Regions from separate parts of the Vibrio sp. 1F263 genome, predicted to be linked through region 1. Evidence: riboswitches for the same ligand, from Rfam matches in the RefSeq annotation. Region 1 holds a riboswitch; the other holds the start of a gene.

Evidence for each region. A riboswitch is a leader RNA that binds a small molecule or an ion and turns the genes downstream of it on or off. The one in region 1 is predicted to bind cobalamin.
Region 2: it holds a riboswitch for cobalamin, as region 1 does, so the genes downstream of both, ACED25_RS10560 (cobalt-precorrin-5B (C(1))-methyltransferase) here and ACED25_RS18355 (TonB-dependent receptor domain-containing protein) in region 1, are expected to answer to the same signal.

Annotation. Positions count from the first base shown of each region.
Region 1 covers NZ_JBGONI010000035.1:1,018-11,519, reverse strand. The annotation lists gene lexA (transcriptional repressor LexA) at 1-425, shown strand, start outside; gene ACED25_RS18385 (class I SAM-dependent methyltransferase) at 523-1,401, shown strand; gene dinF (MATE family efflux transporter DinF) at 1,543-2,898, shown strand; gene sthA (Si-specific NAD(P)(+) transhydrogenase) at 3,005-4,405, opposite strand; gene fabR (HTH-type transcriptional repressor FabR) at 4,733-5,374, shown strand; gene ACED25_RS18365 (YijD family membrane protein) at 5,374-5,745, shown strand; gene trmA (tRNA (uridine(54)-C5)-methyltransferase TrmA) at 5,837-6,946, opposite strand; cobalamin riboswitch at 7,101-7,304, shown strand; gene ACED25_RS18355 (TonB-dependent receptor domain-containing protein) at 7,344-9,104, shown strand; gene ACED25_RS18350 (ATPase) at 9,153-9,818, shown strand; gene murI (glutamate racemase) at 9,879-10,502, shown strand, end outside.
Region 2 covers NZ_JBGONI010000012.1:80,600-91,101, reverse strand. The annotation lists gene cobJ (precorrin-3B C(17)-methyltransferase) at 1-749, opposite strand, end outside; gene ACED25_RS10585 (sirohydrochlorin cobaltochelatase) at 752-1,594, opposite strand; gene ACED25_RS10580 (cobalamin biosynthesis protein) at 1,772-3,376, opposite strand; gene cobI (precorrin-2 C(20)-methyltransferase) at 3,376-4,206, opposite strand; gene cbiE (precorrin-6y C5,15-methyltransferase (decarboxylating) subunit CbiE) at 4,273-5,571, opposite strand; gene ACED25_RS10565 (precorrin-8X methylmutase) at 5,568-6,227, opposite strand; gene ACED25_RS10560 (cobalt-precorrin-5B (C(1))-methyltransferase) at 6,248-7,432, opposite strand; cobalamin riboswitch at 7,505-7,696, opposite strand; gene ACED25_RS10555 (phosphoglycerate mutase family protein) at 7,666-8,130, opposite strand; gene ACED25_RS10550 (iron ABC transporter permease) at 8,120-9,145, opposite strand; gene ACED25_RS10545 (ABC transporter substrate-binding protein) at 9,132-10,076, opposite strand; gene ACED25_RS10540 (ABC transporter ATP-binding protein) at 10,073-10,502, opposite strand, start outside.

The sequences.
Region 1 (10,502 bases):
TTCGTATTTTGCTTGAAGATGCAGCGAATGAAGAGCAAGGTTTACCATTAATCGGTCAGGTTGCCGCTGGCGAGCCTATTTTGGCTCAAGAGCATGTAGAAATGCATTACCAAGTTGACCCAGGTATGTTTAAGCCACAAGCTGACTTCTTACTTCGCGTAAATGGCGAAAGTATGAAAGACATCGGTATTATGGATGGCGATTTACTGGCCGTGCATAAAACACAAGACGTGCGTGATGGACAAGTTGTCGTGGCTCGTGTCGACGATGATGTAACGGTAAAACGCCTAGAGCGCAAAGGTTCTACCGTTCTGTTGCATGCTGAAAATGAAGAGTTTTCTCCAATTCACGTGGACTTAGAATCCCAACACTTGTCTATTGAAGGACTTGCGGTTGGTATTATTCGTAACACGGACTGGATGTAGTCAGTGCAAACAGCTTATTGATATTTACTCTCAATAACTTGTTATTGTAATTGATATTCATTATCATCTTCTTTGTCGAGATACAAGGAAGATGATGATGCCAAACCCAACCAAACCTCAAATGAAGCCGCTTATTCGTAAGTCGCACACCTATGATCAAAAGGCTTCTTCTGATCTCGGGTCAGCACATCAAGAATTCCAAGTACCGACCAATCTTGTTCAACACCTTTGGTTTCGCAGCCGCGAAAGCCTAGCCGATGACGGTCTTGTTTATGACCCTATTGCAGCACAAGCCTGCAAGCGTTGCCAACTCGCACCTGAATGCCTTACCGGTGAACTCGACCAGCAACAACTCCTTTACGCGACACTGACTCAACTTTGTGACTCTCAAGTTCAACAGTTTTTATCTCATAACCCAGATGCCTGGATTATTAACGTGGGAGCAGGGCTCGATACCCGTTTCTACCGTTTAGATAATGGCCGCTGTCATTGGGTTGAGCTAGATGTAACCGAGAACTTAGTTTGGCGACAACGCCTGTTCCACAAGAATGAACGCTACCGTCTAGAGTGTGGCTCGGTGGATGATCTGACCTGGTTGGATGAACTTAATATTCCAGAACAAGCCTCAGTGATGGTGGTGTGTGAACATGCTCTGCTGGATTGCAATGAACAACAGACGGCGAACTTTATTCAGTCTTTGAGCCGTTATTTTACCCACGCACATGCGTGTTTAGTGTTAGCTGGAGATAAAAGCTCTAGTGCTCTGGGGCAAAAGCTCGGTTCTGGAAAATACTCACATGGCTTATCTTCTCCGATAGACAGCGTCCTTAATTGGCTGCCATGGGCTCAGTGGGTAAAAGCGTTTTCTCCACTTGACCAGCAGTGTAATCGTTGGAAATTGTGGCAGCGACTTCTTTGTAAAATCTCTCAGGTCAAAAAGCGTTTAACGCCGCAGTTAGTGCTTGTTAAGTGGTAGTGCTAGCGGTTCTGTTGACAGGTATCTGAATGCTTGCCTCGTTATAGGTATTCGTTATCGATAAAAGGCAAGCACCTCCCCACAACATAGTGAAAGCCCACTCACTAGGTTAAACTATCGCCTCTAATCTAAGAGGTGATCGTGAAGTTATTTAATCCCCAAACTATTTTTCAAACGCTATCCAATCAGGCGATGCACAAAAAAGTGCTGTTACTCGCGATCCCGATGGTTCTTTCTAATATTACGGTTCCACTGTTGGGCTTAGTCGATGCTGCGGTTATCGGTCACTTAGAGCATTCTTGGTATTTAGGTGGTGTGGCGCTGGGTGGCACAATGATCAGCGTGACCTTTTGGCTGCTCGGTTTCTTACGAATGTCGACGACGGGACTGGCCGCGCAATCTTATGGGGCTAACGATGGCAAGCAACTTGGTTTAGTCTTTGTGCAAGGCGTGACCATGGCACTAGGGTTTGCTGGTTTCTTCTTGCTATTGCATAGCTTTGTTGCTGATGCGGTTTTCTCTCTGAGTAGTGCCAGTGACCAAGTGAAACACTATGGTCAGCAATATTTCTCTATCCGAGCATGGAGTGCGCCTGCTGCGTTGACTAACTTTGTGCTGTTAGGTTGGTTACTCGGAACCCAAAATGCCAAAGCACCCATGTGGATGGTGATCATTACTAATATCACCAACATCGTTTTAGATATCGTATTTGTGATTGGCCTCGGCTGGCAAGTGGAAGGCGCAGCATTGGCATCTGTAATGGCTGATTATGCCGGTTTAACATTTGGCCTGATTTGTGTTTACCGAATCTGGGTGAAGAAGCAGTTACCATCGCCATGGGAGCTGCTTAAGAAAACCAGCCAAGGTTTGAGTCGTTTCGTAAAACTGAATCGCGATATCTTCCTTCGTTCACTATGCCTACAAGCGACTTTCACTTTCATGACCTTCCAAGGTGCAAGCTTTGGCGATGATGTTGTTGCGGCCAATGCAGTGTTGATGAGTTTCTTGATGATCATCTCTTATGGGATGGATGGTTTTGCTTACGCAATGGAAGCGATGGTCGGTAAAGCGATAGGCGCGAAAGATAAAGATGAATTAAATCAGTCGTTGATTGGTACCTTTTTCTGGAGCTTCAATATTTGTTTGGTTCTAACCATAGTGTTCGCGATCGCTGGGTCTAATCTAATTAATATGATCACCACCATCCCAGATGTAAAAAGCCAAGCTGAGGTGTATCTGCCTTGGTTGATCGCAATGCCACTGGTTTCAATGTGGTGCTTCTTGCTGGACGGTATCTTCGTGGGCGCAACCAAAGGCAAAGATATGCGTAACAGTATGTTTGTTGCGACCTGCAGTTTCTTCGTAATTTTCTACTTAGCATCAGGTTTTGATAACCATGCGCTGTGGCTAGCAATGTTGAGCTTTATGGCGATGCGTGGGATTGGTCTTGGTGTTTTATTTGTTTCTCAGTGGAAGAAAGGAGAGTTTCTCGCTTAGCTTGCATAGCTTAGTTCAGGGAACAAAAAATAAAAACAGCAAGCTCATGGCTTGCTGTTTATGTATTTGGCCTACAGGTGGTCAAATAGTCCTGTTGGTTCTTTGTTTAGAACAAACGGTTAAGTCCGTTAAGCGCTGCGACGCGATACGCCTCGGCCATCGTCGGATAGTTAAAGGTAGTATTCACAAAGTATTCGATGGTGTTTGCTTCACCTTTTTGTTCCATGATCGCCTGACCAATGTGAATGATTTCAGCGGCACGTTCACCAAACACGTGGATACCTAAAATCTCTTTAGTTTCACGATGGAAAAGTATCTTCAAGCTACCAATATCTTTACCTGCAATTTGAGCGCGAGCTAAGTGCTTGAATGAAGAACGTCCCACTTCATACGGTACTTTAGCTGCAGTAAGCTCTTGCTCGGTTTTACCGACAGAGCTGATCTCAGGAATGGTGTAGATACCTGTTGGGATGTCTTCGATAAGGTGTCGTTCTGCTTCACCTTTCACCACGGCTTGGGCCACAAATCGACCTTGGTCATAAGCAGCACTTGCTAGGCTAGGATACCCAATCACATCACCGACAGCGTAAACATGTTCAACACTGGTTTGGTAGTTGCTGTTGACTGATACTTGTCCACGAGAGTCCGCTTCTAAGCCAACCGCACCAAGGTTCAGTTTATCAGTATTACCCGTTCGACCATTGGCATACAGTAGGCAATCGGCACGCATTTTTTTACCTGACTCTAGATGAATGATTACACCATCATCTGTTCCTTCAATTTTCTCAAAGGTCTCATCGTTACGAATAACAACACCACTGTTCCAGAAGTGGTAAGAAAGTGCATCTGAGGTTTCGTTATCTAAGAAGGACAACAGGCGATCGCGAGTATTAATGAGATCGGTTTTAACGCCTAAACCGCGAAATATAGAGGCATATTCACAGCCGATAACACCAGCACCATAGATGATGATGTGTTGTGGGTCGTGTTTCAGAGAAAGAATCGAATCACTGTCGTAGACACGTTCATGCATGAAGTCGACGTTGTCTGGCTGATAAGGACGAGAACCTGTCGCGATAACAAATTTGTCTGCGCTGTAGTGTTCTTCAGTACCGTCGCTTTGCATTACGGAGATCGTGTGGGTATCGATAAAACGTGCAGTACCGAAGACTAACGTGCATTGGTTGCGATCGTAGAAACCTTGGCGCAAGCGAGTCTGTTTGTCGATGACCGATTTAGCATGCCCCAGAATATTGGAAAATGTTGAGTGGATACTTTTATTGTTCTGACAAAACAGAGGGTTACTGTTGAATTCAATAATACGACTAACGGCATGACGCAGTGCTTTGGAAGGAATGGTCCCCCAGTGGGTACAACCACCACCAACGCTGCTCTCTTTTTCAATGATAGCAACGTTCAACCCGGCTTTGGTTAATCCCATCGCTGCCCCTTCTCCTCCGGGGCCACTACCAATTACGATTACATCAAAGTGGTTGGAGTGCGACATAGATATCTTCCTTGTTATATTTGATTAACATTGCTTTAGCGAGATTTTAACTGATTCTGTTCTTGGGTACATGAAAAGGGCATCAGAGAGTCGGTGAGATCACGTCATGCTACTGAAAAAATAATATTTGGTATGTCGTATGTCTCCAAATGACGGTGCGGATATTGAAATGTTTTCTTTGAACGTATTTACTTCGATACGTGAACAAAGAGGTGTGTTTAGTGTCTTATATAACCAGAGTGCCTTATATAAGTAAGTGATTCGCGTTATATTGAATAGAGTATTAGACATGCCTGTTTAGGCTGTAAAAGAAGATGTTGATAAAGTATGAAACCAATGGGCATTCGCGCACAGCAAAAAGAAAAGACTCGTCGTAGCTTAATCGATGCGGCATTCAGCCAACTCAGTGCCGATCGTAGTTTTTCTAATCTAAGCTTGAGAGAAGTCGCTCGTGAGGCTGGAATAGCTCCGACTTCCTTTTATCGCCATTTCAAAGACATGGATGAGCTTGGCTTAACCATGGTCGATGAAGGTGGCTTATTGTTGCGTCAGTTGATGCGTCAAGCTAGGCAACGCATAGTAAAAGAAGGCAGCGTGATTCGCACATCGGTTGAAACCTTTATGGAATTCATTGAAAGCAGCCCAAACGTATTCAGACTGTTATTGCGGGAGCGCTCAGGAACTTCATTTGAGTTTCGTGCAGCGGTAGCTCGTGAGATACAGCATTTCTCTGCTGAGTTAACCGAATATTTAATCACAACAGGAATGACAAGAGACGAAGCTTTTACTCAAGCGGAAGCCTCCGTCATCTTGGTTTTTAACTCAGGGGCAGAAGCATTAGATTTAGATCGACGTCAGCGAGATGAATTGGCTGAGCGTTTGATCATGCAATTGCGAATGATGGCCAAAGGAGCTTTTTGGTATCGTAAAGAACGTGAACGTAACCGATTAAAAGGCGGGATTGAATAATGTCGAATGAAAATAATACTGTAAACCATGGTTCTGAAAGAAAGACACTCGTACTTGCTGTTGTAGCAGGTGTGTGTGGTGATGCACTGTTATCTTGGGTAACAATGAGCGAAGTGGGCTTCTCTATTTTCCCGCTGATTGCTTTAGTGCTGGCTGTACAAGCGCTATACCAAGAATACCTAACAAATCCAGTATCTGAAGATATTCCGTTAGTGGGTTTAGCTTGTTTCTTTGTAGGTGCATTTGGCCACTCGGCTTTTGTGAAAGCACAACACCCTGATGCAGGTTCAAACTTCTTTGCGATTATCGTCGCGATGCTACTGCTCGCTTGGGTAGGTAAGAAGCTAGGCTTTATCGGTAAAACCGCTTAAACCAATCTATAAATAAAAAAACGAGCCAATTGGCTCGTTTTTTTGTATCTGCTGCTTAGCTTAGCTTTAACCTCGACCTAGAGAGCGAGGCTTACGCTTTACGCTCTAGGAACACACCTGCTTCCATATGGTGTGTGTAAGGGAACTGGTCAAATAGAGCAAAACGAGTGATGTCGTGTGTTTCGCTTAGAATGTTTAGGTTCTCTTTCAATGTCTCAGGGTTACAAGAGATGTACATGATGCGCTCGTAGCCTTGAACCATCTTACAAGTGTCAACATCCATACCTGAACGCGGTGGATCAACAAAGATAGTGTTGCAGTTGTAGCTCTTAAGATCGATGTTCGCTTGCTGTAGACGACGGAATTCACGCTTGCCTTCCATTGCTACGGTAAAATCTTCCGCAGACATGCGGATGATCTGAACATTTTCAATCTTGTTGGCTGCGATGTTGTATTGCGCAGATTCTACTGACGGCTTCGCTAGTTCTGTTGCCAGTACACGTTCGAAGTTCTGTGCCAGTGCTAGTGAGAAGTTACCGTTACCACAGTAAAGTTCAAGCAAGTCGCCTTTGCTGTCTTGAGTGCAGTCGACTGCCCACTCCAACATTTTTTCTGCTACTTTACCGTTTGGTTGAGTAAAGCTGTTCTCAACTTGCTGGTAGATGTAGCTATCACCATTCACATCTAGCTTTTCAATAACGTAGTCGCGGTCCAGTACGATTTTCATCTTACGCGCACGGCCGATCAGGTTTAGGTTAAAACCTTCATCGTTTAATTGCTGCTTAAGTGCTTTAGCATCTTGAATCCACTGCTCACCTAGTTGGCGGTGGTAAAGCAGTGACACCAAAATCTCGCCGCTTAATGTAGAAAGGAAGTCTACTTGGAATAGTTTGTGGCGTAGAGAGTGGTTGTCCTTCATTGCATCCGTTAATAGAGGCATTAGGTCGTTGATAAGACGGCTAGCAGCAGGGAACTGGTCTACGCGGTACTTTTCTTTGGTCTCTTGATTGAACATGACGTAATACATATCGTCACCTTCATGCCACACGCGGAACTCTGCACGCATACGATAGTGTTGTTCTGGAGATTCATACACTTCCAGCTCAGGCACATTATATTCTGAGAACATTTCAGTAAGACGCTCAGTCTTTTCTGCCAGTTGTTCTTGGTAGCGTTGCGGGTTTACTTCTAAATTCGCCATTGTTATGCCTTTTGCTATCGTGCTTTTAAATCAAGAGCGCAGATTTTATTCAATCACAGGCGCTTGTCCAGTGTTGAGAGCCATTCAGTCTAAATAGACGACGAAAACTATAGCTTATAACTATCTTAGACTAGACAAATGATTCATAGGTCAATACTATTTCCGGCAAGCTGGTGCCATGTGGATGTATAGATGGCTGAAGAGGGAATCTGGTGAAAATCCAGAACTGACGCGCAGCGGTAAAAGAGAACGAGTATTCATAGACACTGCAAATAGCATTTTGTGGGAAGTCGAATATTAGGTAACCGAAAGGTTGTGCTCTTAAGTCCGAATACCTGCCAGCGGCCAAACCATAAAATGTGGTTTGGTAGGACTTTACGCGATTTAGGATCACAACATGAACAAATCCCTTTTAGCGGTTGCTGTAGCATCGCTGCTTTCACCTATCTCCAATTTACACGCACAAGAAGCATCTGCTGACGAAACCATGGTCGTTACGGCTAACCGTTTTGAGCAAAGCACTCAAAGTACAACGTTACCTGTTGTAGTTGTTACTCGAGCAGAGATTGAAGCGATTCAAGCTAATGATATTTACGAAGTACTACGTCGTTTACCTGGTATTCAGGTAGCGAGCAACGGCGGTTACGGACAAAAGCAGAGTGTTTTTGTTAGAGGTACTAACTCTGACCACATCTTAGTACTTATTGATGGCGTAAAAACAGCAAGTGCAACATCAGGAGGAGCAAATTTTGCTGCTATTCCACTAGTTGGTGTTCAGCGCATTGAGTTTGTGCGTGGTCCTCGAGCAGCAATTTATGGAGCCGATGCGATTGGTGGTGTAATTAATATTATTACAGACACATCAAGTTCAGAAGCAAAAGTTAGCGTAGGGTTTGGATCTGATTCATACAAAAAAGGCAGTGTGGCAGTGTCTGGTAATATTACAGACTCGACAAGTGGTTCTGTAGCTGTAAAGCGAGCAGAGACTGATGGGTTTTCTGTTCAAAACTCAGCTGGTGATCAAGACGCAGATGGACATGAAGTGACTGAGCTAGCACTTGCGATAACTCATAAGCTGAATGACGAGTTTAAGCTTAAGTTTAATTCTACTTACTCGGATGGTGAAACAGAGTACGATCCGAAAAATGCTACAAAAGATCAGACACTTTACAGTGCAATTGGCCGTCTTAGTTATACTGGAGAAACGTTGTCGAGCAACTTTTCTTTAAGTAAAGCTCAAGATTCTAGTAAAGATTATTACTACAAAAGTACTTATCAAACGGACCACCAGGCCGTTGCTTTCACAAATTTATTCACTGTGAACAATGAAGTTTCTATTGGTGCGGGTCTTGATTGGTCTAAAGATGACGTATCAGAGTCCTCAAAAGACTATGCCGAGAAATCTCGTACGAATAACTCGCTATATGTTAGTGGCTTTTATGACAACCAAGCCGTACAAGCTGAATTAGCTTTACGCGGTGACGATAACCAACGCTACGGCAAGAATACTACATGGCAAGCGGGTTTAGGATATTGGTTAGCAGCTAATTATCGCGTGACGGCTAATGCTGGTACGGCATTTAAAGCACCGACATTTAATCAACTATATTGGCCGGGCTCAGGTGTTCCAACCTTGAAACCTGAAGAGTCAAAAAACTATGAAGTCGCGTTCGAAGCCCATCAATCATTGGTTGATTGGAGAGTATCGGCTTACAAAAATGATATTAAAAACATGATAGTTGGATGGCCTTCAAAAAACATTGGTGTCGCTGAAATTAAAGGCTTAGAGCTATCGGGAGAATTCGATACAGGCAGTTTTTCTCACCAAGTTAGCCTTGACTTTATGGACCCGACAGATAAAAGCGATGGGTCTCAACTTTTACGTAGAGCGAAACAAAATGCTAAGTGGAACGTGACGTATTTTGCGGACAACTGGCAGGCGGACTTGAGCTATTTATATCAAGGTAAACGTATGGATAGCGGCAATGCTGAGTTAGATGAGTACTCGCTAGTAGATATAGCTGCGAGCTACTTTGTGACGGATCATTTCACAATGAGAGGGCGTATTGCTAACCTTTTTGATAAAGATTACACGTTAGCCAAAGGGTATGAAACACAAGAAAGAAGTTTCTTTATAAACGCTGACTACCAGTTCTAATTAACAACTAAACCGCCTTCGGGCGGTTTTTTCTTATTGGATATATCAATGAAAAAGAAAGTCGTCATAAGTTGGTCATCAGGTAAAGACTCTACGTTAACGTTAGAGCGGCTACTTGAAAGCACCGAGTATGAAGTTGTTGCTCTGTATACTACGTATGTTGGAGATGAAGTTCCTTTCCAGGTAACTCCTATTGAGGTAGTTGCAATGCAAGCTCGATTGGTCGGTTTACCATTAATCATGATTGAGCTACCGGAAGTCTTCCCAAGTAATGAGGTTTACCAAAGTACGATTGTCTCGGCACTTAAAGATTCTAGCTTATCAATCGATGCGGTCGCGTTTGGAGATATGTTCTGTAATGGCATTGCCGATTACCGAAGAAGTTATATAGAGCCAGCTGGTTGGGAGTGTGTGTTTCCCTTAATGGGAGAGAGCAGTCAGGCACTTGCGAGTGAAATAATAGAGAGAGGAATCGAAACCTTTCTCGTCACGGTCGATACCGATGTATTAGACATGAGCTATTGCGGGAAAGAATACACGCTTGAGCTAATCGGCAGTTTACCGAGTCACGTCGACCCATGCGGCGAAGATGGTGAGTTTCATACTTTAGTCACGTCAGCGCCATGCTTTAAAGGAAAGCTTAAGATAGAGCTGGAAAATGTAGAGCAGGGTGAGCGCTTTGTGCATCAACGCTACCGAGCTTGCATTATGTAGAGTGATGATTGGCGAAAACTAAGTGAAGGGGTATCATTGCAGCGGAACTTATTACAGGTAATGGTTGTGTCGGAAAGCATACAAAAAAACATATTGATCTTTGATTCTGGAGTTGGCGGCCTGTCCGTATATAAAGAGATAAGCCAGTTACTACCGAATCATAACTATACTTATGTATTCGATAACGAGGCTTACCCATACGGTGAGCTAGACCAGCAAGTCCTTATCCACAGAGTTCAAAGCATCGTCGCCAGTTTTGTGGCTAGCCACGCTATTGATATTGTGGTGATAGCCTGCAATACAGCAAGTACAATTGTGTTGCCTACACTAAGGGCAAATAACCCAATCCCTATTGTCGGGGTTGTTCCGGCAATCAAGCCTGCATCGCTACTTGCCAATAAAGCCATTGGTCTTATTGCGACACCCGCAACGATTACTCGTGAATACACACACGAGCTCATCAAAAACTTCTCTAGTAATAAAAGAGTTGAGCTTTTAGGTTCGACTCAGCTGGTGGATATGGCCGAAGATAAACTTAGAGGTGAGGCGATTAACCTTGAAGAGCTGCAGCAAATCCTTCAACCAATGATCAACACAATTGATGTGGCTGTTTTAGGGTGTACTCATTTCCCACTGATCAAATCAGAGATTCAGCAAGTGCTAGGTAAAAACGTGATGTTGATT
Region 2 (10,502 bases), on a different contig from region 1:
AGTTGATATTTATTGGTGTAGCCACGCGGTGTTACGATCCAATCACCAAATCGGTAGCTGTTGCTGTTACCTATCACGACCGCGGCGTTCATACCAAATTCCACTTTGGTAAATTCAGCCAGTGTTGTCAGTGTGACTTTTTGCTCATCACGATACGCAGCATTCACGATAGCAACGGGAGTATTTGGGTCACGATGTTCCAAAAGGATTTCACGTGCAGTTTCAATGTGCTGAGTTCGCTTTTTAGAGCGAGGGTTGTAGAAGGTAATCGCAAAATCAGCCATTGCCGCGGCTTCAATCCGCTTGGTAATCACTTCCCAAGGCGTTAATAAGTCAGACAGAGAAATGGTACAACTATCGTGACCAAGAGGTGCACCAACTAAAGAAGCACAGGCGTTAGCCGCGGTGATGCCCGGAATAATATCCAGTTCAACTTGTGCGTTTAATTCTGCGTTTTGCTCCAATAATTCAAGCACTAAAGGCGCCATCGCGTACATGCCAGAATCCCCAGAACATACCAATACGACTTCTCGACCTTTTGCTGCTTCTTCTACTGCGGCTTGAGCGCGGTCCCATTCGCGAGTCATACCACTTTGAATGACTTCTTGAGTGTCGATTAGTGTGCTGATTGATTCTACATACGGCTTGTAGCCTGCAACGACATCTGCATTCTTTACCGCTTGTTGCGCTGCGGGTGTGACTAGGTCTATTGCGCCAGGCCCTAAGCCTACCAGTGTTAGTTTTGCCATGATTATTTCTCTTCCTCTGGTGCACCTAAACGAATTAAGCCTTCTTTAATTTGCTTATCGATAATCTGTAACAGTTCTGGCATATCGAGCATGCAGAACTTGTCACCTTGGATTGGCTCTGCCACTTGAACGTCAGCGTCTTCTGCCAGCATCTCTTTAATTTCTTTAAGATCGTTGATGAAGTGGTTACCCGATACAAGCAGTAGTGGAACTAGATTAAGAAGCGGTCGGCCTTGGCCTGTATATTGCTCTTTAATGCGGCGAACCATTTCATTTTTCACTAACTTAAATGGCCATGCGCCTTCGAGCGAGCAAGTGAAGTTGCGTTGCGATAATTTGCCGAGTAGATCATCACAGTAATGGATCGATTGGTGACCTGGGTTATCTAGCATAGGCGCACCGTGGTGAACGAACACGTTGAAATGATCTTGTGGAGCAAAACGATCATGGAGAGCCGAAAGCAAATTGGTCGTTAATTGGCTGTGATGCATGATCGCTGGTGTTTGTTCAATGCGCGCCAATGAGAATTGCTTGAAGCCATCAACTATTGATGTCATGTAGCGATGTTCATCGGTAGGGAATAGGTACACTGAAACAATCAAAATGCGTTCGTAACCTTGAGTGTCTAGATCGGCGAGTACCTGAGGTAGGCTGAAACATGGCGTGTCTTTACGAGCCAGCTTCTTGATCACCATCTTTGAGCTGGTGGCGATACGCACTGGCACATCTGGGTAACTTTGACGTACGCGCTCTGCTAGAGTTTCATAACGTTGTTGTTCTACAACGCTACCAAAGCAGCTCAGTACAATGGCTGTGCCTTGGTTATAATGACGAAGTCGTTTCATAATTGTCGCTGTCCTTATCAAATCTATATCACAAGATAAACGGGTTATCTCATGTTGGTAATGAGGTTAAAGTGAGCTTTGAAATATCATGTTCATAGCTTGCAAAGTATTTGGCCTACTATGTTCCTAAAGCTCAGTGATACCTAAAGTTCAGTGGTTCTTAAAACTAAGCGGTTTCTAAAGCTCAGTGGTGCCGTCTGCATTTTCAATTGGTGCGATAAACTTAGGATCTAAATAAGCTTTTAATGATTTCCGCTCGACTAGATTTGTGAACAAATCTTTCCAGTCTTGCTCGGTAAATTCTTCGATACCTCGAATCCAAAGCCCGTTGTTAACAGGTGTTTCATGTTCTAGTAAACGTTCGTAAATCACCATTGCAGCGCGGTTTCTGCAGGTGCCCGCACAGTGTGTACGGCTTATCTTGATGCGCTGTTCACCGTCGGAAAAATTGAGCGCTTTAAGTACCTGTCTAAGATCGTGTGCAAGGTTTTTACTGCCTTCTTTCGCGCAGCGGCCACCTTCACATAGCAATACGTGATGGCGGTGGTAGAGCATCGGGCGGTTTAAATCGACATGCTTAGGCTTACACTGAAAACCATCTACCACTTCATTACCGTGAAGGTTGATTTTGACGTTTTCATCTAGCCAGTTTTTCCACTTCTTCTTGGCGAGGGGTTCATCGTATTCGATGCGAGTACAAGATAAAGTCATGTTGAAACCGTCTTGTTTGAACTTCCACTTAGGTACCAATAGTTGATCTCGCTGACCGTGCTTTAGCGCGGCTGCTTCAGAAACCGATGATACGCCCGTAATTTTTTTTACGTATTCTGATGGGTTTTCAATCCCTTCAACGCCGTCGAGTTGCTCGGCTGAATAAGTGTGGAAAGGAATTTGGCTTTCAGACGAGAGTTCTAAAATACCTTTTTCATCCGCTTTTAAAGCGATACTGGCGAAAGCTGAAACACTGGCTTTTGCTAGGTTATATTCAGTCAGGAAAACATCGATACCTGCTTTCAATACATGCAAAGGAGTATTGCGGTCACAGCCTATTCCAAGCACAAGCGATTTTGGTCGCCACAGTACGGTTTTATTTTTTAAGTCGGCGTAACCTTTTGGTTGTGCTTCATCTGAAATCAGAACTAAACCATCCCAATCATCAGTACTGATTTGAGAAAGGTCTGTATCGCTTAGTGCTGGGTGGGTCATGATGTGTCTTGGCATGGAACGTTTGTTCTGCCACCAGTTCTGTTCGCCAGCGTGCTGCACTATTAGAATGCGTTTTTCATTTACAACTGCTGCGCTGGTGGCGGTGATCGCGGGTTCGCATTGTGGATCAAGTGTCCAACCAAATGGCGATCCGAGCATATCAACCGACAAACTGCCGGCAGCGTCAGAAGCGGTGGTGATTACAGGAGTCGCGTTGAGTGCTTGTGAGACTTGTAACGCGATCCCATTTGCGCCACCGCGATGACCAGATAGCATAGGGATCACGAATTGGCCGTGATCGTCAATGCAGATCACGCCGGGGTCGGTGCGTTTGTCTTCTAGCAAAGGGCCGATCATTCGGCTGACAATACCCGCAGCAAAAAAGCAGATATGGTGATCATATTGCTTAAATTGAGGAGGAAGAAAACCAGAAAGCGGCAGGGTTAACTCATCGGCTTCTGGGTATTCTTCTTGTCCAACTGGTGCAATAAAGACATCAGCAAACGGAAACGTTTTAGCTAAGCGTTTGGCTTGCCTTGCTCCGTGTAGCGTGATGGCATAAATGGCTATTTTCATTACGCTTTACCGCCATTAGTTTTATCGATGTCATCTTTACCACTATCAGCTTTACCACCATCAAGAACGGCACATTTCTTTGATTCATTGGTGCCACGTAATACGCCACGACGAGCGCGAACAGAAAGCTGAACCATAGAGAAGTAACGGTTTTCATTCGGTACATCACGTAGGTCAGAGTAAAGCTCTTGTTTCTCTGTGGTGGCATGCGACACGTAGGTTGCACAATCCAACATATTCATCGACTCAAGTTGAGTGATCAGCTTAGGGATAACGCGACCTGCTTTGATTAACATGATGGTGTCAAAATCTTCGACTAGCTTTTCTAAACACTCGATACCCCATGTCGCAGGTACAACACAAAAACGCTCCTGACCGTCAGCAAGTGGAATTTTTGTTTGTGATGGAATAGCGGTAACTGAAGTGATACCCGGAATGATCACCGGATCAAGTTCAGGAAGTAGCTCTGTCAGTTCTTCTTGGATGTATGCCCATGTGCTGTAAACCGATGGATCACCTTCGGTTGCAAATGCCACGTCTTTACCTTGTTTTAATAGTTCAACAATTGTGACGGCGGCTTTACGCCATGCAGGAACGTTGATGCTTGGGTCACGCGTCATTGGGAAATGCAAAAATAGGTATTCGCCTTTCATGCTTTCAGGGCTAACAGAACCCGCTGCAATTTGTTGAGCAAAAGAGTGGTTACTGCCCGCGTCTTTTTCTGGAAACGCGACAATGTCGACGGTGCTAAGTAGTCGGTGAGCTTTAAGTGTTAATAATTCTGGGTCTCCAGTGCCGACACCAATTGCGTACATAGTTCCTAATTTCATCTGTGCTTTCTCTAATTTTGTTTTTATTTAATATGTTGAGTGGCGCTTAATTAAAAAATTAAGCGCTTATTTCTGAATAAACGGCTTGGTAAAAATAAATAAGTGAATCGGATTTTCTGATTGATAACGGGTGTAGTGAGCGAGTGGTACGCCTGTTGATATAGAGACCAGTTGAACCTGTGTCGGAGCATCGCTGTCTTTACTCCATTGATGAAGTTCGCAAACTGAATCGACAGTCACTGCAGAACCGATCACGACGCCTCCCGGTTTTATTGCTGACCAACAGAAATCTAAAATGGTGTGCATGTTGCCGCGGCTTCCACCAATAAAAATACTGTCTGGCTGAGGCAAGGTGTCGAGCTGCATTGGGGCTTTATCTCGAATCAGTTGTACGTTGTCGGTACCGTGCGCTCTAAAGTTAGCCTCGACCGACTCATAACATTCTTGGTTTGATTCAATGGTGAAGACTTGTCCTTGATAGCACTGTTTAGCGGCTTCTATCGCAATAGAACCTGAGCCTGTGCCTATATCCCACACCACAGATCTTGGCTGAATACGCATACTTGCTAACGCTAAGTGACGAACGGGCTGTTTGGTAATTAAGCCGCGCTTAGGCATGCGCTTCATGAAGTCATCATCGTTGGCGTATTGGCCCAATTCACCCCACGCATGAGGTAGCGGTCGGTGCAGTACCATTACATTGAGCGTAGAGAAGTCGTCGGAACGTTTTAGTGCGAGGTCTTCGAGAGTCCACTGGCTTATCTTTTCGTCGGTGCCACCTAAGTTCTCACATACCCAAGCCGTCCAACCTTGTTGATTAAATTCGACTAAGTGTTTCGCAATACGAGCTGGGTTGTTTTGAACATCGGTTAGCAAGCAGTAGCTAGTTCCCCATTGCATTTGGCTTGCGATACCTTTAATGCCATCGTAATGCTGCTTTCTTCCATGTAGTGAAATTGCTTTGGTTTCTTGCCATGCAATGCCGACTCGGCTGCAAGCGAGTTGCATTGAACAAGGGGAGGGAATAAAGCGTACTTCATCATTAGGCAGTTTTTTTAATAACGATTCGCCGATGCCAAAGAACAATGGGTCGCCAGAAGCTAATACGACGACGCCGCCTTCCTCGCATTCATCAAGCAACTTAGCGAACCAAGATAGATAGCCTTCTTGCATCGATAAGCGTTGACCTTTGAATTGGGGAAACCAATCCAATAGTCGGTCGTTACCTGCAACAACGCGTGCAGATTCAACTGCATTAACAGCTCGACTGGTTAGGCTTAAACACCCATCTTCGGGTACTCCGACTACCGTGATAGCCGATTGATAGCAATCGATAAGCTGAGAGTGAGTACTTACATTGTTCATTTTACTGACTCAGCAAGTAGGGCGTGAATAGTCGATACCACTAACGGGCTGCCACCTTTACGGCCTAGGCTGGCAATGTAAGGCACTGTGTTTTGTTCAGTTAATGCTTGCTTCGATTCATCTGCTTTTACGAAACCAACAGGAATGCCAATGATCAATGCAGGTTTTGCTTCGCCTGCTTCTATCATGCGCAATAGCTCAAGTAATGCGGTAGGCGCATTGCCTACACCTATGATAGAGCCGTCGAGTAGGCCGTTATCGCGGGCATAACGCATTGAGTGAATAGCACGTGTTTCTCCTGTCTCTTTGGCCGTGCTAATGACGTCTGGATGACTAATGAAGCACTGTGCTTTATTGCCGTAAGCGTTGAGGCGAGTTTGGTTTAAACCTGTCACGATCATGCTGACATCGGTAATGATGTTGGCACCATTTTTTAAAGCGGTAATGGCAGACTCAATCGCGTTGTCGCTGAATTGATATAATTTAGCGTATTCAAAATCACCCGTAGTATGAATGGCACGACGAACCACATTCCATTCACCTTGATTGAAGTTATGTCCCCCATGGAGAGTTTCTATTTCTTCATCGATGATAGAGAAGGAGTCACTTTCAATTTGACGGCCTTGCTTGGTCATTTGACGCATATCGTTAGTCATGGAGTTTTCCTTGTTCATGCTTATTCATCATGAAAGTGAGTGTTGGTATCACTTCCTTTTGAGCAGAGATGTTCTGCTAATAGATCGCCGTTGAAATCGATCAATTTGAATTCAATGCTGACGTGATGTTTGACATACACAGCAGCGTGCTCTGCAGCTTGTTTGCAGAGCAAGGTAAGAAAGTCGTAATTGGGAATCTCTTTGCCCGATTGGGCTTCTTTCCATGTGTCGAGTACGTGGCGGCCTGTGTTGGCTTGGCTAACAGCTTCGGTAAACTCACTCGATGCACCCGATTGAATGGCGAAGTCGGCCAGCAATGAAAAGTCGATAGCTTTACCGGATACGTGAGTCATCATGTGCCCAGCGACCATCTTGCCGAGTTTGCCTATCATGGCGACGACGGTGATTTTGCTTACTTGATAACGTTTTGCTGCGCGCAGTCCGACCCCAACAAAATCACCCGCTTGGATAAAACACATCGAGTCATAACTTGGTAGCATGGCCATCGCTGATTTTTCGGTTCGAGATCCTGTCGTGAGAACCAAGTGGTTTTGGCCATTTTGTTTCGCTATTTGTACCGATTGACGCACTGATGCTGAAAACGCTGAAGTGGAGTAGGGTTTTACCGTTCCGCGTGTCCCGAGAATGGAAATACCACCGATTAAACCGAGTCTTGGCCCAATGGTTTCCTTGGCTCGCTCTTCTCCATCTGGGACGCAAATTTCCAGTGATATACCGACGTGTTTTTTCTGTTGACTGGTCGCTTGGTTCCATTCCAAAGTCACCATATCGAGAATGTTTTTTCGAGGAACGGGATTAATCGCCGCCTGACCGACGGGAAGTTCTAATCCGGGTAGAGTCACACGAGCTACGCCAACACCCCCATCGATGTGAAAACCGGGCTCTGAATGCCAGCGGGCAATACTCTGAATATGGGCTTCGTGGGTACAATCAGGATCGTCCCCTGCATCTTTAACAATGCTGGCGGTCACCGCATCGTTGGATGTTTGGATAAACGCGACCTTAAACGTAGCGGGCTCACCATTAGGTAGAGTAATGGAGATATAGTCAGGCTTTTGTCCGGTTAATAGTGTTTGAACTGCCGCTCTGCTTGCTGCAGCTGCGCACGCTCCGGTGGTAAACCCACTGCGGAGATCGGACTTATTTTTGGATCGTTTAACTTTTGTGACCACAGTATTCTTCATTTACGTTTTAGGTATTGACGAATACAGAGCGTTCCCTTGTTAGACAAGGTATGGATGGTGTTGAGTTTTCCCGCTCGATATTCATGTGTGTCCAGGTATTCTGACTTACGATGTTGAGGTTCTCATTGCGCTTTACTCCTTCCCAAGTCGTGTGACTCAGTGGCTTGTAAAGGGCTCATCGCTTACAGCTGCGGGTACAGTTCAGGAGTTACACCTGATTCCCTGATGTGACGTTATACTTCGATATATATCCTGAGGATTTCTCCGTTGTTTGGTGTTTCTATGATTTGCTTTGACGTCCCTATACTGGCTAATGTTTTTATCCAGTCACCATGTCCGAGCAGCAAAATAGGGTTCTCATTGTTGTGGTGACGAGAAACTCGTTGGATCCACTGAATCGCCATTGTTCTTCGTTGCTGTTCTGAATCGAACTCACTGAGCTCCATTTGAGAAATGACCGGCACTTTCAGGTAGCGTGCGATGGTTTTGGCACTGGAAATAGCACGGCCTAATTGACTGGTGTAAATAGCATTGAGGGTCAATGATTTTTGAGTTGCAAGATAACGACCGACGTTATGCATCTGTCGTTTGCCTTTCATTGTCAGAGGGCTATCCAGTTGATTCTGTGCTTTGCCTATTCGATTCCATTCGGTTTCGCCATGACGAATCGCAATGATGGTGAAGCGTTCAGCTTTCATTACTTTTCTCCATCAAAATGGAAACAATGAATAGTGCGCCAAACGCGGTGGTGACAACACCAAGAGGCAGTTCTTGAGGAGCAACTAAGGTTCTCGCCAAAATATCACTTAATAGCATAAGCAAAGCCCCAATCAGCCCTGAAGTGATGAGTAATTTTTTGTGTAATGGGCCGATGATTTTCTTCGCGATATGAGGAACCATCAAGCCAATAAATCCGACAACTCCGATGATAGAAACAAAACATGCCGTTGCAAAAGCGCAGACAATAAAGACACCGCTTTGCAGGCGTTTTGTGTCTACGCCCATGGTTTGTGCTACGTCGTCTCCTGCAAGTAAACAATCTAACTGGCGATGTTTTAATATACCTAGGGCTATCAAGGCGATAAGTCCAGCAAGCACAATTAGCACATTGTCCCAGCGTGCGTTTCCTAGGCCTCCTAGCGACCAAAATAGAATCGAATGGGCAGCGCGTTGATCACCATGGAAGACCAAGAAGTTAGTCAAGGCTGTAAATAAAAATGAAATAGCCAACCCGGCTAAAACAATTTGAGAAGACGCTTGCCCATCCACTTTTCTGACTAGAAATAGCACTGCCGAAGCCGAGATTATTCCACCGATAAAAGCGGCGAGTGGAAGTGTCCAAATGCCGATAGCGCTGCCGATGACTGTAATCACAAAGACTGCTCCAGTTGCGGCACCGGATGACAATCCAAAAATGAAAGGGTCGGCAAGATCGTTTTTTGTCACGGTTTGTAATAACGCCCCAACAATACCTAACCCAGCACCGCAAATAATAGCGATGATTGTTCTAGGTAAGCGCAGGTGCAGTACCACTTGATCTATCGGTGAGTCGATCTGTTGACTCATCGCCGCTGAAAAAATCGTAGCGACTTGTGCAAAAGATAGCTGAACGCTGCCTAAACTCAGAGAAAACATCGCTAAGAGGGCAAAAACAGAACTGAATACGCAGGTGTTCAGTGCGGTTCGGTTCAGGTTAGTACTAAGACTTGTCATGGATTTCTTGGATGCGCTGTGCCAATTTTTCAATTGCAGCTATGTTTGCTGGCCCGGGAGTAATTTCCTCATAACGCAGAGGAAGATATTGGGTGGTCTTTACCGCTGTGGTCAGCTTCATCGCTGGGTGCTGTTCCAAAAAGGCTTGCATGCCTTTAGCGCCTGTCCCATTTTGATAATCGAGAAGAATAATTATATCAGGGTTATGCATCGCAACTGACTCCCATGATGTGGTTCCCCAGCTGATATCCAGATCGTTCATTACATTGGCGCCACCCGCTGCTTCTATCATGGCGCTCACTGTCGCGTACTTTCCTGCTGTGAATGGTTTCTCTTCCCCTGAATCATACAGAAAGACTTTAAGCGGGGTTTGATTCTGGGTTTGCTGTTGAATCAATATTAATTGCTCTCTCCAAGTGGAGATAAGAGTTTGAGCTCTGTCTTGCTGACCGAATAAAGTCGCAAGGCGTGTCACGTCATCGAACATCTGTTCCATGTTAGCTGGCTGCTTATCTTTACGGATATGGCTGCAACTCTCATTAAGAATCAGAGTATTGATACCAAACTCTTTCAGAGAATCAGGCGTGACTGATCCGCCCAACCGCATACCGTAATTCCATCCTGCAAAGAAAACATCAGGGTTGGCATTAACTAACACCTCTAAAGAAGGATATTTCGGTGCGAGCTCCGGAATGCTGCCCTGGAGGCGATTAAATTCAGGGGTCGTTTTGTAGTACCCGCTAATACCGGTCACTCCGATCATATTCTCTTCAAGCCCGAGAGAAAATGCCATCTCAGACATATTGATATCGTGAGTGATTAAGGTTTTCGGCGCTTTATCTAAGGTAAGTGTAGAGTCGCAGTTTTCTACCGTAATTTGGGCTTGTGCGGACACGGTAAGTAATAAAGTTAATGCTGATAGTTTTTTCATGAAAGCTCCTGTCCTTGGTCGAGTTCAATATCGAAAAATTTGCTTGTTTTCTGTGTGCGCTTATTGGTCGTGCTGATTAAATCTACTTCAAAGATCGGCTTAAGTTGATTGTGAGTCAGTAGTTCTTCTACCTTTCCTTTCGCGACTACCTGGCCGTGTTCCAAAATCGCAATGTGCGTCGCGAACTTGGCCGCAAGGGAAATATCATGCAGTGAGCAAATCAGTGTTTTCTCTTGCTCTTTCAATAGTGATAAAACTTCCCCTTGAGCACATGGATCTAGATGGTTTAGAGGCTCATCTAACACCAGAAACTCGGCGTTCTGACATAAAGATCGTGCAATATACGCTCGCTGCCTCTGGCCACCTGAGAGCTGTCCCATTCTTCGTTCGAGGAAAGTATTGATCTTTAGTGCTTTGCTCATTTGG